2 regions of the Pseudarthrobacter sp. GQ63 genome follow, and region 1 is predicted to be linked to the other one. Evidence: riboswitches for the same ligand, from Rfam matches in the RefSeq annotation. Region 1 holds a riboswitch; the other holds the start of a gene.
The links. Region 1 has a riboswitch for S-adenosylmethionine ahead of AC6CHP_RS07565 (DUF1737 domain-containing protein). Riboswitches for the same ligand answer to the same signal wherever they lie in the genome.
Positions count from the first base shown of each region.

Region 2: linked by a shared signal. The riboswitch ahead of AC6CHP_RS03530 (aminotransferase class V-fold PLP-dependent enzyme) and the one ahead of AC6CHP_RS07565 (DUF1737 domain-containing protein) in region 1 are both predicted to bind S-adenosylmethionine.

Region 1 covers NZ_JCAXEF010000003.1:66,871-72,526, forward strand. Annotated here, with positions in the region: gene AC6CHP_RS07540 (HNH endonuclease signature motif containing protein) at 1-713, opposite strand, end outside; gene AC6CHP_RS07545 (DUF1905 domain-containing protein) at 836-1,138, shown strand; gene AC6CHP_RS07550 (methyltransferase family protein) at 1,128-1,679, opposite strand; gene AC6CHP_RS07555 (O-succinylhomoserine sulfhydrylase) at 1,700-2,908, opposite strand; gene AC6CHP_RS07560 (rhodanese-like domain-containing protein) at 2,909-3,319, opposite strand; gene AC6CHP_RS07565 (DUF1737 domain-containing protein) at 3,316-3,594, opposite strand; SAM riboswitch class IV at 3,608-3,721, opposite strand; gene opgC (OpgC domain-containing protein) at 4,056-5,656, shown strand, end outside.
Region 2 covers NZ_JCAXEF010000001.1:725,164-730,819, reverse strand. Annotated here, with positions in the region: gene rsgA (ribosome small subunit-dependent GTPase A) at 1-886, shown strand, start outside; gene hisN (histidinol-phosphatase) at 934-1,746, shown strand; SAM riboswitch class IV at 1,906-2,019, shown strand; gene AC6CHP_RS03530 (aminotransferase class V-fold PLP-dependent enzyme) at 2,054-3,511, shown strand; gene AC6CHP_RS03525 (class I SAM-dependent methyltransferase) at 3,604-4,362, shown strand; gene AC6CHP_RS03520 (metal-dependent transcriptional regulator) at 4,412-5,152, shown strand; gene AC6CHP_RS03515 (fluoride efflux transporter FluC) at 5,149-5,577, shown strand; gene AC6CHP_RS03510 (fluoride efflux transporter FluC) at 5,574-5,656, shown strand, end outside.

The DNA of each region.
Region 1 (5,656 bases):
CCCTTGGCGTGGCGTTTCTCCAGCGATTCGGGATGGTGGCGTTCCCGCCAGGTCCGGGACTTGGCCTTGAACCGGTACGCCGGCATCTCCCCGATCGTCGCCGCACCGTCAGGTCTCGGTGTATCCGGATCGAGGAAATACTCCTCCAAAGCGGCGGCCCCGGCCCGGTCAAGGCCCACGGTCTGGTTCACCATTTCTCGGGCATGGGCCCAGGAAATCGTCCCGGACCCCAACGCGGCAAGGGTCCGGGGCAGGGCCGTGGTCAGGGCGTGGGACTCGGCCAACAAGGCGCCGGCGGCGCGGTCACCGATGGCCAGTGCACAGCTGACCTCGGCCACCAGGCTCCGGTCCTGGGCCGTGGCCTCCTGCGGGGAGGACGGCGGACCGTTCAGCACACTCGTGGCGGCAGCCAACACCTGAACCGCCTGCGCCTTCACCGCCGCCAGCTTCGCCTCCGACCGGGCCACCCCGGCAAGGACATCCAAAGCCCCGTCAGCAACCCGCTGCAACGGATCATCATCAACCCCGCCAGCAAGACCGGAAGCAGGCGACCCGGGAACAGCAGTTCCAGAAACAGGCGAACCGGCAACAGCAGCGCCAGAACCGGACGGGCCGGAAACAGCCGCACCGCCGCCCGCGAGCACGGCCGTAAAAGCAGCCACAGAAGCGTCAACCGCTGCCTCCGCCTCCACCACCACCGGATTGCTTTCCATACAGACATCATCCTGCGGGGGTCTGACAAAAAGAGCCGTGCAGCAGGGGCTGTGGATAACTAGTGGACTGCTAAATATCCACATCCCTGGCGGCACCACCGCGGGCGTGCCATACTCGGCGCGTGACGTCGTCGTACTCCTTCACAGCCGAACTGTGGCTGTACCCGGGCGAGGCCGGCTGGCATTTCCTTACCCTGCCGCCGGACGTGGCGGACGATATCCAAGCACGAAACGCGGGGCACAACAAAGCATTCGGCTCAATCCGGGTGACAGCGGAAATTTCCGGTCACACCTGGCAGACTTCACTGTTCCCGGATGCCCACAAGGGGACGTACCTCCTGCCGGTCAAGAAGGCCGTCAGGGCCAAGTCCCGGATCAGTGAAGGCGACGCCGTGGAAGTCCGCCTCTCCGTTATCAGCGCCTGAAGCCCACAGAATTCCTGCCCACACAGCCCCTTCCCACAGAATGCCTGCCCACACAGCCTCTTCCCACATAGCGCGGCACCACCCGCCGGTACTCAGCGAACGCCCCACCGAAGGAAGCGGCGAGGCTGGCCTCCTCCCGCAAAACCTGGCGATGGACGGCAGCGGCCGCCACCGGAAGTGCGGCCAGGGTCCACGCGTTGTGCCGCACCAGCCCAGTGCCCAGATGCAGCAGCGTCCAGCCCACATACATAGGGTTGCGCGAGAATGAGTACGGGCCGGACGTCACCAGCTCAGCCGGTCGGGCGAGGAAAGTGCGGCGGGCTGCCCACCATGACCAGGCGACGAGGATGCCACCGGCGGCGAGCGATGCGCCGCCCGTTATCCGCAGAAGCCTCTGCCGGCGGCCGGTTACCCGCGAAAGCCGGATAGGAACCAGGCGCTGAAGGGCCGCGCCGGCGGCGATGCCCAGCAGGTTCTGCTCAGGCAGGGGGATGTTGGACAGCAGCAGCTGCCAGCCGGGAGCAGCGACCGTTCCAGGCATGCCCACCACCGTCCGGAGTGCTAGATCTGCTTGAGCGCCTGCTCCAGGTCGCCGATCAGGTCGTCCACGTCTTCCAGGCCGACGGAAAGCCGCACCACGCCGTCGCTCAGGCCGATCGCCGCCCTGCCCTCCGGCCCCATGGCGCGGTGCGTGGTGGTGGCCGGGTGGGTGATGAGGGACTTGGCGTCGCCCAGGTTGTTGGAGATGTCGATGATCCGCAGCCCGTCCAGCAGCGCGAACGCTGCTTCCTTCCCGGAACGGCCCCCGGATGGCGCAAGCTCGAGGGTGAGGACGGTGCCTCCGGCGCCCATCTGCTTCGCGGCCAGCTCGTATTGCGGGTGCGACTTCAGGAGCGGGTACTTCACCCAGCTGACGGCGGGCTGCTCCTCCAGCCATTCCGCGAGCCGCAGGGCGGTGGCCGAGGAATGGTTGACCCTGAGCGACATGGTCTCAAGGCCCTTGGTCAGGACCCAGGCATTGAACGCGGACAACGCCGGTCCGGTGTGGCGCATCAGCTGCTTCACCGGTCCGTCGATGAACTCCTTGGTGCCCAGGATGGCGCCGCCGAGCACCCTGCCCTGGCCGTCGATGTGCTTGGTGCCGGAGTACACAATGACGTCCGCGCCAAGCTGCCCGCAGCGTTGCAGCAGGGGAGTGGCAAAGACATTGTCGACGACGACGGTCGCCCCGGCCGCGTGCGCCAGTTCGCTGACCGCGGCGATGTCCACGATCTCCTGCATCGGGTTGGACGGCGATTCAAAGAAGACGGCGGTGGTGGGCTTGGACAGGGCCTCGCGCCACTGCTCCAGGTCAGGCCCGTCCACGAAGACGGTTTCCACGCCCCACCTCGGCAGGATCTCGTTGAGGATCACAAAGCAGGATCCGAACAGTGAGCGGGCGGCAACCACGCGGTCGCCGGCTGCCAGCAGGGCACCCAAGGCGGTGAACACGGCGGACATCCCGGACGCCGTCGCAAAGCACGCCTCGGTTCCTTCCAGCAGGCGGAGCCGCTCCTGGAACGTGGCCACGGAGGGGTTGCCGTAGCGGGAGTAGACAAAGCGCTCGTCCTCGCCCGTGAAGGCGCGCTCGGCGGCAGCCGCGGATTCGTAGACAAAGCCCGAGTTCAGGAAAATTGCTTCGCTGGTTTCCTGGAAGTTGGTGCGGTCCAGCCCGCCACGCACGGCCTGGGTGTCGGGGCTCCAGCCGGCGGCATCCTCGTTGAAGGTCACTTAGATCTTTCCCAGGTTGGTTGGCAGGCCGCGGTTCTTCCAGCCGTTGACGGTGCGTTCGCCGAAGCGGTCCGGGTCGCCTTCAAAGCCCTCCAGCACGTTGTAGGAGGTGAAGCCGGCCTGGGTGGCCGCTCTGGCTGCCGCGATGGACCGCTGGCCCGAGCGGCACAGGAACACCAGTTCGGTTGAACGGTCCTCGGGCGCCTGCTGGTTGAGGTCGTTGATGAAGTCAGGGTTGGGGATGCCGCCGGGGAAGGTCCACTGGATGAACAGCGGATCGTTCTCGGTTGCCTTGGTGTCGGGAATACCAATGTGGGCCCACTCGCCCTCGGTGCGTACATCCACCAGGATGGCGCCCTGTTCCAGCTTGTCCCAGGCCTCCTGCGGCGTCAGGTCCCCTGCGTAGCTCATGCGTGGCCCTCGCCGTCGAACTCAAGGTCGTCGCCCGTGGACTCAAGGCTGTCCACGGCGTCCGCCACTGCGGCATCCGCGGAAGCGATCGCCTCCGGAAGGACCACCGCCTGGGCCACGATGACGCTGCTGCCGTTGAAGGTCGCTGCCGGGCTGCCATGCAGCACATAGCCCTCTGCCAGGGCGGCTGAGATCCGCTCGCAGAATTCACGGTTGTCCGGGCCGCTGATGAGGCGGTAGGACAGCTTTTCTTCAGGGGCAGGTGCGTCAGACACGACGGATCTCCTTCTCTCACGCTTGCAGCTCGAATGGTCGATATGCCGAGTATTCACCTGAGGCACCCCGCCGTGGAAGGAGGGTTGCCGACCGGCCAGTCAGGGCTTGGCGCCGGTACTCATTACTCCCCAAAAACGTAACACTTGCCGCCCGGCGCCGCACCGCCGTCGTCGTCATGTTGCGTAACTGAAGGATGCAGGGCGGAGCCGCGGCGCAAAAGAGGCGTCCGTCACCGCTCTTTAACGTACGACGGCGACACCACCTTGGGTGCGCGGGCGCCAGGTGCCTGCCGCCCGGGTCAGGCCGATAAAGTTTCTGCAGGGGCCGCCGCCCCGATACTGGAGAAATCAGTCCCTGGGGGGTCTTCATCAGCACGCCATCCGCCGCCGCGCCCACACATCCCGCCCGGAGCCGCCAGCTGCGGCCCCTCCACAGGGTGGCTGCGCTCCTCGCCGCCGTGATGATGGCCGTCCTGGCGGTGGTGGTACCCGCCGGCTCAGCGCAGGCCGCCCGAAACTTCCCGGAGGAAGGCAAACCGCTGCTGGGCGCAGTCCTCGAATGGGGAGAGGACACCGCCGGCGGCTTCTCCGAAAGGCTCGGGGCATCCCCCGCAATCTTCGGACACGACATCGCCTTCCCGTTCCGTGCCTCGGAGGAGAACGATATCCGGGAGTTCCTGGAGCAGTCCGCCGGGCAGGGCGCCCATGCGATGCTGACGGTGAGGCCTGCTGTCCCGCTGGACCAGGTCACCGCTGGAGCTGCCGCAGCCTTTGCCGGGGAAGTGCGCCGGATGCAGGGGAATTTCAAGGGCCAGCTGCTCATCCGCTTTGCGCCGGACATGAATGCCAGCTGGGTGGAATGGGGCCAGCAGCCGGGCGACTACCGGCAGGCATTCCGGGCGGTGACGGCCGCGTTTCGGGATGCCGGCGCCAGTGGCAGCCATGCCATGGTATGGGAACCGTACCTGGGCAAGGACTACCCCTTTGACCGGAACCGGAATGCGCCCGGACCCGGCAGCGAAGGCTTTACCCCGTTGGATACCAATGGCGACGGCACCTGGAATGGCTCCGACAAAGCCTACGAACCCTACTACCCGGGAGACGACGCCGTGGACTGGGTGGGCCTGACGGCCTACCACGATGACACCGCAGGGGGCGCCGCCGTCAATACCGTGCCCCGAGCCGGTGAGCTGCAGGAGATGCTGACGGCTTCCGGCGGGGAGAACTTCTACGGGACATATGCCGCGGGGCGGGACAAGCCCTTCATGCTGCAGACGTCAGCCTTCTACAGCCCGTCCTCCGGAGGCGCCGCGGAAGCGGAGATCAAGAACGGCTGGTGGGACCAGGTCCTGGGCGTCGCCGCATCACCCGACTTCGCACTGACCGGGGCATTGCTCTGGGACGAACGCACCAGCACACGGGACACGGGGGTGGCCAGCATCGACTGGCGGCTCACCGGAAACGCCGGTATTGCGGACGCTGCCCACACCCGGCTTGAGGAGTCGACTGTGCAGACGGGGCCCGTTACCGATGTCAGCTCGGGTCCCGGGTTCGTCAGGTCCAACACGCTTTCGGGGGCTGCCGCCTGGACCGTTGGGGCCGCGCTCATCATCCTCCTGGCGGCGCTGTGGCAGCTCCCCGCCAGGTTGAGTGCGGTCACGGCGTGGGGCTACAGCGACCTGGCCAGCAGGGACTCACGCGTGGACCTGCTCCGTGGCCTGGCCATCGTGTTCGTGGTGGTGAACCACCTGGGCATGGTGTCGCTGTTCCAGCTCCTGACCCAGGAAGCGGTGGGCTTCGTTTCGGGTGCCGAGCTGTTCGTTCTGTTCTCCGGCCTGGTGGTGGGCATGGTGTACGGGCCCAGGGCGAAGGACGATTTTGGAACGGTGGTGGACCTCACCTCGCGCCGGGCAGGCAAACTCTACGTAACGGCACTGGTGGTGCTGGTGGGCGTTTTCCTCCTGTCTCTGCTGCCTTTCTTCCGGTCCGAGGCGCTTACAACTTTCGTGGACCAGGGCACCGGCGGGGCAGGGCACGAAGGAGCTGGACGCACTTACGATCT
Region 2 (5,656 bases), on a different contig from region 1:
AGGAGACTTTGTCTCCCTGGTCGGCGACGTCTCCGGGGAGCCGGACACCCTGGCACGGCTGGTGAAGATCCAGGACCGCAAGACCCTGCTGCGGCGCAGCGCGGACGACACGGACCCTGTGGAACGGGCAGTGGTGGCCAATGCCGACCAGCTGGTGATCGTGGTGGCAGCAGCGAACCCCGAGCCGCGGACCGGCTTCATCGACCGTGCCCTGGTGGCCGCCTACGACGCCGGCATCGAGCCGATCCTGCTGGTCACCAAAGCGGACGTCAAGGATCCGGCGGAACTGCTGTCCAACTACACGCATCTGGACTTTCCCGTAATCATCAGCCGGACGGCCGATTCAGCGGCCTCGGGCATTGACGCCCGTTCCGACGACGGCCTGTCCGCCCGGCTGGACAGCTCGGCCGTCGCCGAGATGCGGGGCTACCTGGACGGCAAGGTCACCGTGATGCTGGGACACTCAGGCGTTGGAAAGTCAACGATGGTCAATGCGCTGACCGGGGCGGAACGGGCCACCGGCGGAGTGAACGCCGTGACGGGCCGCGGCCGGCACACGTCGTCGTCGGCCCTTGCGCTGAAGCTGGCGGATGCGCCGTCCGGAAGCTGGATCATCGACACCCCCGGCATCCGCTCGTTTGGCCTGGCGCACGTGGACCCGGACCGCATCCTCCGCTCGTTCCCGGACCTCTCCCCCGGCATCGACGACTGCGAGCGAGGGTGCAAGCACACTGCCACCGCGGTGAACTGCGGACTGGACGCATGGGTGGGCGCGGGGCACGCCGGCCCCACCGGAGCAGCAAGGCTTGGCTCCCTTCGGCGCCTCCTCGGCACGGACCCGCGGATGGAATCCCAGGAGGCAAAGGAACTGGGCAGCGTCACCTGACGGGCCCGCTTCCCGGCAGAACGGCGCGCAGACGGTAGTTTGGAACCATGATCCAACCCGCTTCGAGCTACAACGATGACCTGCGCCTGGCCCACGTCCTGGCCGATTCCGTGGATGACCAGACCATGAGCCGCTTCAAGGCCCAGGACCTCCACATTGAGACCAAGCCGGACCTGACGCCCGTCACCGATGCGGACAAGGCAGCTGAGGAAGCCATCCGCGGCCAGCTCTCCCGGTCCCGTCCACGCGATGCCGTACTCGGCGAGGAGTTCGGCAGCACGGGCCACGGGTCGCGGCGGTGGATTATCGACCCCATTGACGGCACCAAGAACTTCGTCCGGGGCGTTCCTGTCTGGGCCACCCTGATCGCGTTGGTGGATGAAGGCGAGCCGGTGGTGGGCGTGGTCAGCGCTCCCGCCCTGGGCAAGCGCTGGTGGGCTGCCAAGGGCATGGGAGCCTACATGGGGCGTTCCCTTGCCGCGGCCACCCGCCTCCGGGTGTCCAATGTCTCCAGCCTGTCCGATGCTTCCCTTTCCTATTCGAGCCTTGGCGGCTGGAAGGAACGCGGAAACCTTAATGAATTCCTGGGCCTTACCGAGGACGTATGGCGGACCCGGGCGTTTGGTGACTTCTGGTCCTACTGCATGGTGGCCGAAGGTTCGGTGGACATCGCCTGCGAGCCTGAACTGAACCTCTACGACATGGCCGCACTGGTGCCCATCGTGGTGGAGGCTGGTGGCCGCTTCACCTCGCTGGAGGGCGAGGACGGTCCGTTCGGCGGGAACGCCCTGGCCACCAATTCCATCCTGCACTCCGAGGTGCTGCGCCGGCTGAACCCGAACCTGGACGACCTCCTCTAGTCCCGGCAGCACGAATAATCAACGGCGGGCGCCCCCGACAGGAGGCGTCCGCCGTCGTGTTCTTCGGTTCAGGCGCCCCTTTTCAACCGTTCGTAACAAAGCCCTTAACATTTCCGCGGGCTTTTAACCTTCGCTGCCCATGTTCTACGCTCTTAACCAGGTCACGAGTGCCAGCGCAAAACCCCGGTTTGCTGGCCGGCAACCCTCCATTCGCGGTGGGGTGCCCCGGGTGACGACCAGGCCGGTCCGGAAGGGATGCGGCAAGCGCGGATTCCTGCATGGAGTCCTGTTGTGAAGTGAGGTCTCTGTGACAACTGCCACCGTCTCCCCCGAAGCCGTCTCCCCCCAAGCCGCTGTCCAGCACCAGGCAGCTGCCCTGCCGGGTTCGCCTTCGCTCTTTGATCAGCGCCGCACCGCCGCCGGCCGTCCGCTAGCAGCAGTCAGCGGCGCCGAAATCCAGGCTCCACTGATCCACGGCGGCCACGTCCGGTACGCCAACCTGGACTATGGCGCATCGGCCCCCGCCCTCTCGGTGGTGTCGGCCTACCTCAACGAGATCCTGCCCTTCTACGCCAGCGTCCACCGCGGTGCCGGCTACGCCTCCCAGATCAGCACCTCGGTCTATGAGAACGCCCGCGCCATCGTCCGCGACTTCGTGGGCGGCCGCCCGGACGATTCGGTGATCTTTACCCGGAACACCACTGACTCCCTCAACCTGCTGGCGGGCTGCCTGCCCGTCACCGACGGACGGCCCAACGGCGACGTCCTGTACCTCGACATTGAGCACCACGCCAACCTTCTGCCGTGGCAGGGCGTCCCCCACCGCAGCATCGTGGCAGCGGACACCATCGCGGAAACCATTGACGCCGTCCGTGCGGAACTGCGGCAGGGCGGCGTCAGCCTGCTCGCCGTGACCGGAGCTTCCAACGTCACGGGCGAAATCCTTCCCATCCGTGCCCTTGCCGCGCTGGCGCACGAGCACGGGGCACGGATCGCAGTGGACGCGGCCCAGCTGGCCCCACACCGGCGGATCGACATCACCGCGGACGACGTCGACTACATCGCCTTCTCGGGCCACAAGCTCTACGCACCTTTTGGTGCCGGCGTGCTGGTGGGCCGCCCGGACTGGCTCGATGCCGGAACACCGCACCTTGCCGGCGGCGGCGCCGTCAGGGAAGCCAGGCTCGACGGCGTCAGCTGGGCAACCGGCCCGGCCCGCCACGAGGGCGGATCACCGAACGTGCTGGGTGCGGCGACCCTGGCCCGCGCCACGCAGGTCATCGCGGAACTGGACCAGGACCGCTGGCATGCCCACGAATCAGCCATCCGCTCCTTCCTGGTGGAAGGCCTGCAGGAGATCGACGGTGTCACCGTCCACCAGATCTTCAAGGACACGAACCCGGACACCGACACCATCGGCGTGGTCAACTTCTCCGTAGAAGGCTACGACGCCGGCCTGGTGGCCGCCTACCTCTCGGCAGAACATGGAGTTGGCCTGCGCGACGGCCGCTTCTGCGCGCACCCGCTGCTGAAGCGGCTGGGCCTTCCTTCCGGTTCACTTCGGGCCAGCTTCGGCGTCGGCTCAAGGCTGGAGGATGCCGAGCGGCTGCTGGCAGGCATCCGGGACCTGCGGACCAAGGGCCTTGGCTGGGACTATGTGGTGGACGCTGGCCGCTGGATTCCCGCCAATGACAACCGCACGTACCCCCACTGGGCACCCAACACCCCGGGAACGGCCGGCGCCGCGCCCTGCATCGACGACTGACCCACGGCTGGCCTGGCGGCCGGCGCCCTGTGGCTGCGGCTGATGCGGTAAATTCGGAGGACACCAAAGGAACCGGATGAAGGAGGCCGCGCGTGGCACGGGGTGGCCCACGGCTGGATCACGGCCGGCGCCGGGAGCTCGGCCAGAGCTTCCAGGACGGCGGCAGGCACTACCAGCAGGTGCGGCCCGGCTATCCTGCCGAATCAGCGCGCTGGCTGGTGCCTCCAGGGGCACGCGATGCGCTCGACGTGGGCGCCGGTACCGGGAAATTCACCCACCTGCTGCTGGACCTCGGCCTGTCCGTCACGGCCGTGGACCCGTCAGCGGACATGCTCGGGCAGCTGGCTGAGCACTGCCCCGCCGCCACGGCTGTCCTTGGCACCGCAGAGGCTACCGGACTGCCTGACGCGGCTTTCGACGTCGTCACCGTAGCGCAGGCGTGGCACTGGTGCGATGCCCTGAGGGCCAGCACGGAACTGGCCCGCGTCCTCCGCCCCCAGGGAACGCTGGGACTGGTCTGGAACCAGCTGGACACGTCCGTCCCCTGGGTTCACCGGCTCTCCAGGATCATGCACGCCGGGGACGTCTACAAACCCGGCCACCGCCCGCTCATAGGACCCGAGTTCGAGGCGCTGGAGGACCACCTCACGCGCTGGCAGGACTCCGTGACAACCGCAGACCTGATGGAGCTGACAAAATCCCGGAGCTACTACCTGCGCGCCGGCGAGGCCACCCGGGCGAAAGTGCTGGCCAACCTGGACTGGTACCTTCACGACCATTTGGGCCACGGGCCGGACGAGGAATTGAAACTGCCGTACCTGACGCTCGCATGGCGGGCTGTCCGGGCATGAGCGCCCTCCCGTCCACGTGCGGCCAAGGGCAGCCGGTAGGCTGGATCCTGTGAAGACCAGCGCTCCCTCCTCCTCCATAGAGGATTACGTCAAGGTCATCTACTCCTTCACTGAGTGGCAGGACAAACCCATCACCTCCTCCCAGCTGGCACAACGCCTGGGTGTGGCCAACTCCTCCGTTTCGGAGATGGTCCGGAAGCTGAAGGACCAGGGCCTGGTGGACCACAAGCCGTACAGTGCCATCAGGCTCACGGAGTCCGGCCTGCAGCTTGCCCTCGCCATGGTGCGGCGCCACCGCCTGATAGAGACCTACCTCGTCCAGCAGCTGGGGTACAGCTGGGACGAGGTCCACGACGAAGCCGAGCTTCTGGAGCACGCCGTCTCGGACACGTTCATAGAACGCGTTGCGGCGAAACTGGGTAACCCGCAGCGGGATCCGCACGGCGATCCGATCCCCACGGCGGACGGCCAGGTCTTTATGCCCCGAGCGCACCTCATGGGAGAGCTGGACCAGGGCCACACGGGCCGCATCACCCGGATCAGCGATGACAACCCGGACCTGCTCCGCTACCTTGCGGCCGAGGAGATAGACCTCGACGCCGAAGTGGAGGTGGTGGGCCGCAGGCCGTTCGGAGGCGCCCTGGTGGTGCGTGTCCGGGACTCAGGCCGGACGCGCGACTACGACCTGGCCGATGAGATCACGTCGGCGCTGTGGGTCCACAGCGACCGCCCCCACCCAGGCTGCCTTCTCGCGGACGCCGGTTTTCCCCCCAGCTCGCCCGGGGCATGAGCGGGCCGAAGACATCGTGGGCACCCAGGGCAGGCGCCTGGCTGGCTGTTGCCGCAGGGGGCCTGGCGGGGACAGAACTCCGGTACGTCCTGGGGCTGGCCTTTCCGGAGCTCCCCGGATCCTTTCCCTGGACCACCCTTAGCATCAACGTGGCGGGCAGCTTTGTCCTGGCCGCCCTGACCACCGTCTGGATGGCCCGCCCGCGCACGCCCTTCTGGGTGCGGGCAGGGCTGGGGCCGGGTCTTCTGGGGTCCTTCACCACGTTCTCCGCTGTGGTCTTTTCCTTGGACCAGCTGGTGCGGGAGGGGCAGCACGGAGTGTGGACTGCGTACCTCGGGCTGTCCGTGGTGCTGGGGCTGGCTGCGGCGGGCCTTGGATGGCGGACCGGAAAACTTGTTGGCCGCCGGTCCGGGAGCGGTCAATGATTGCCGCGGTTTTGGTGGGGATTTTCGGGGTGGCGGGCGCCCTCCTCCGCTTCGGCATTGACAGCTGGTTCGCCCATCA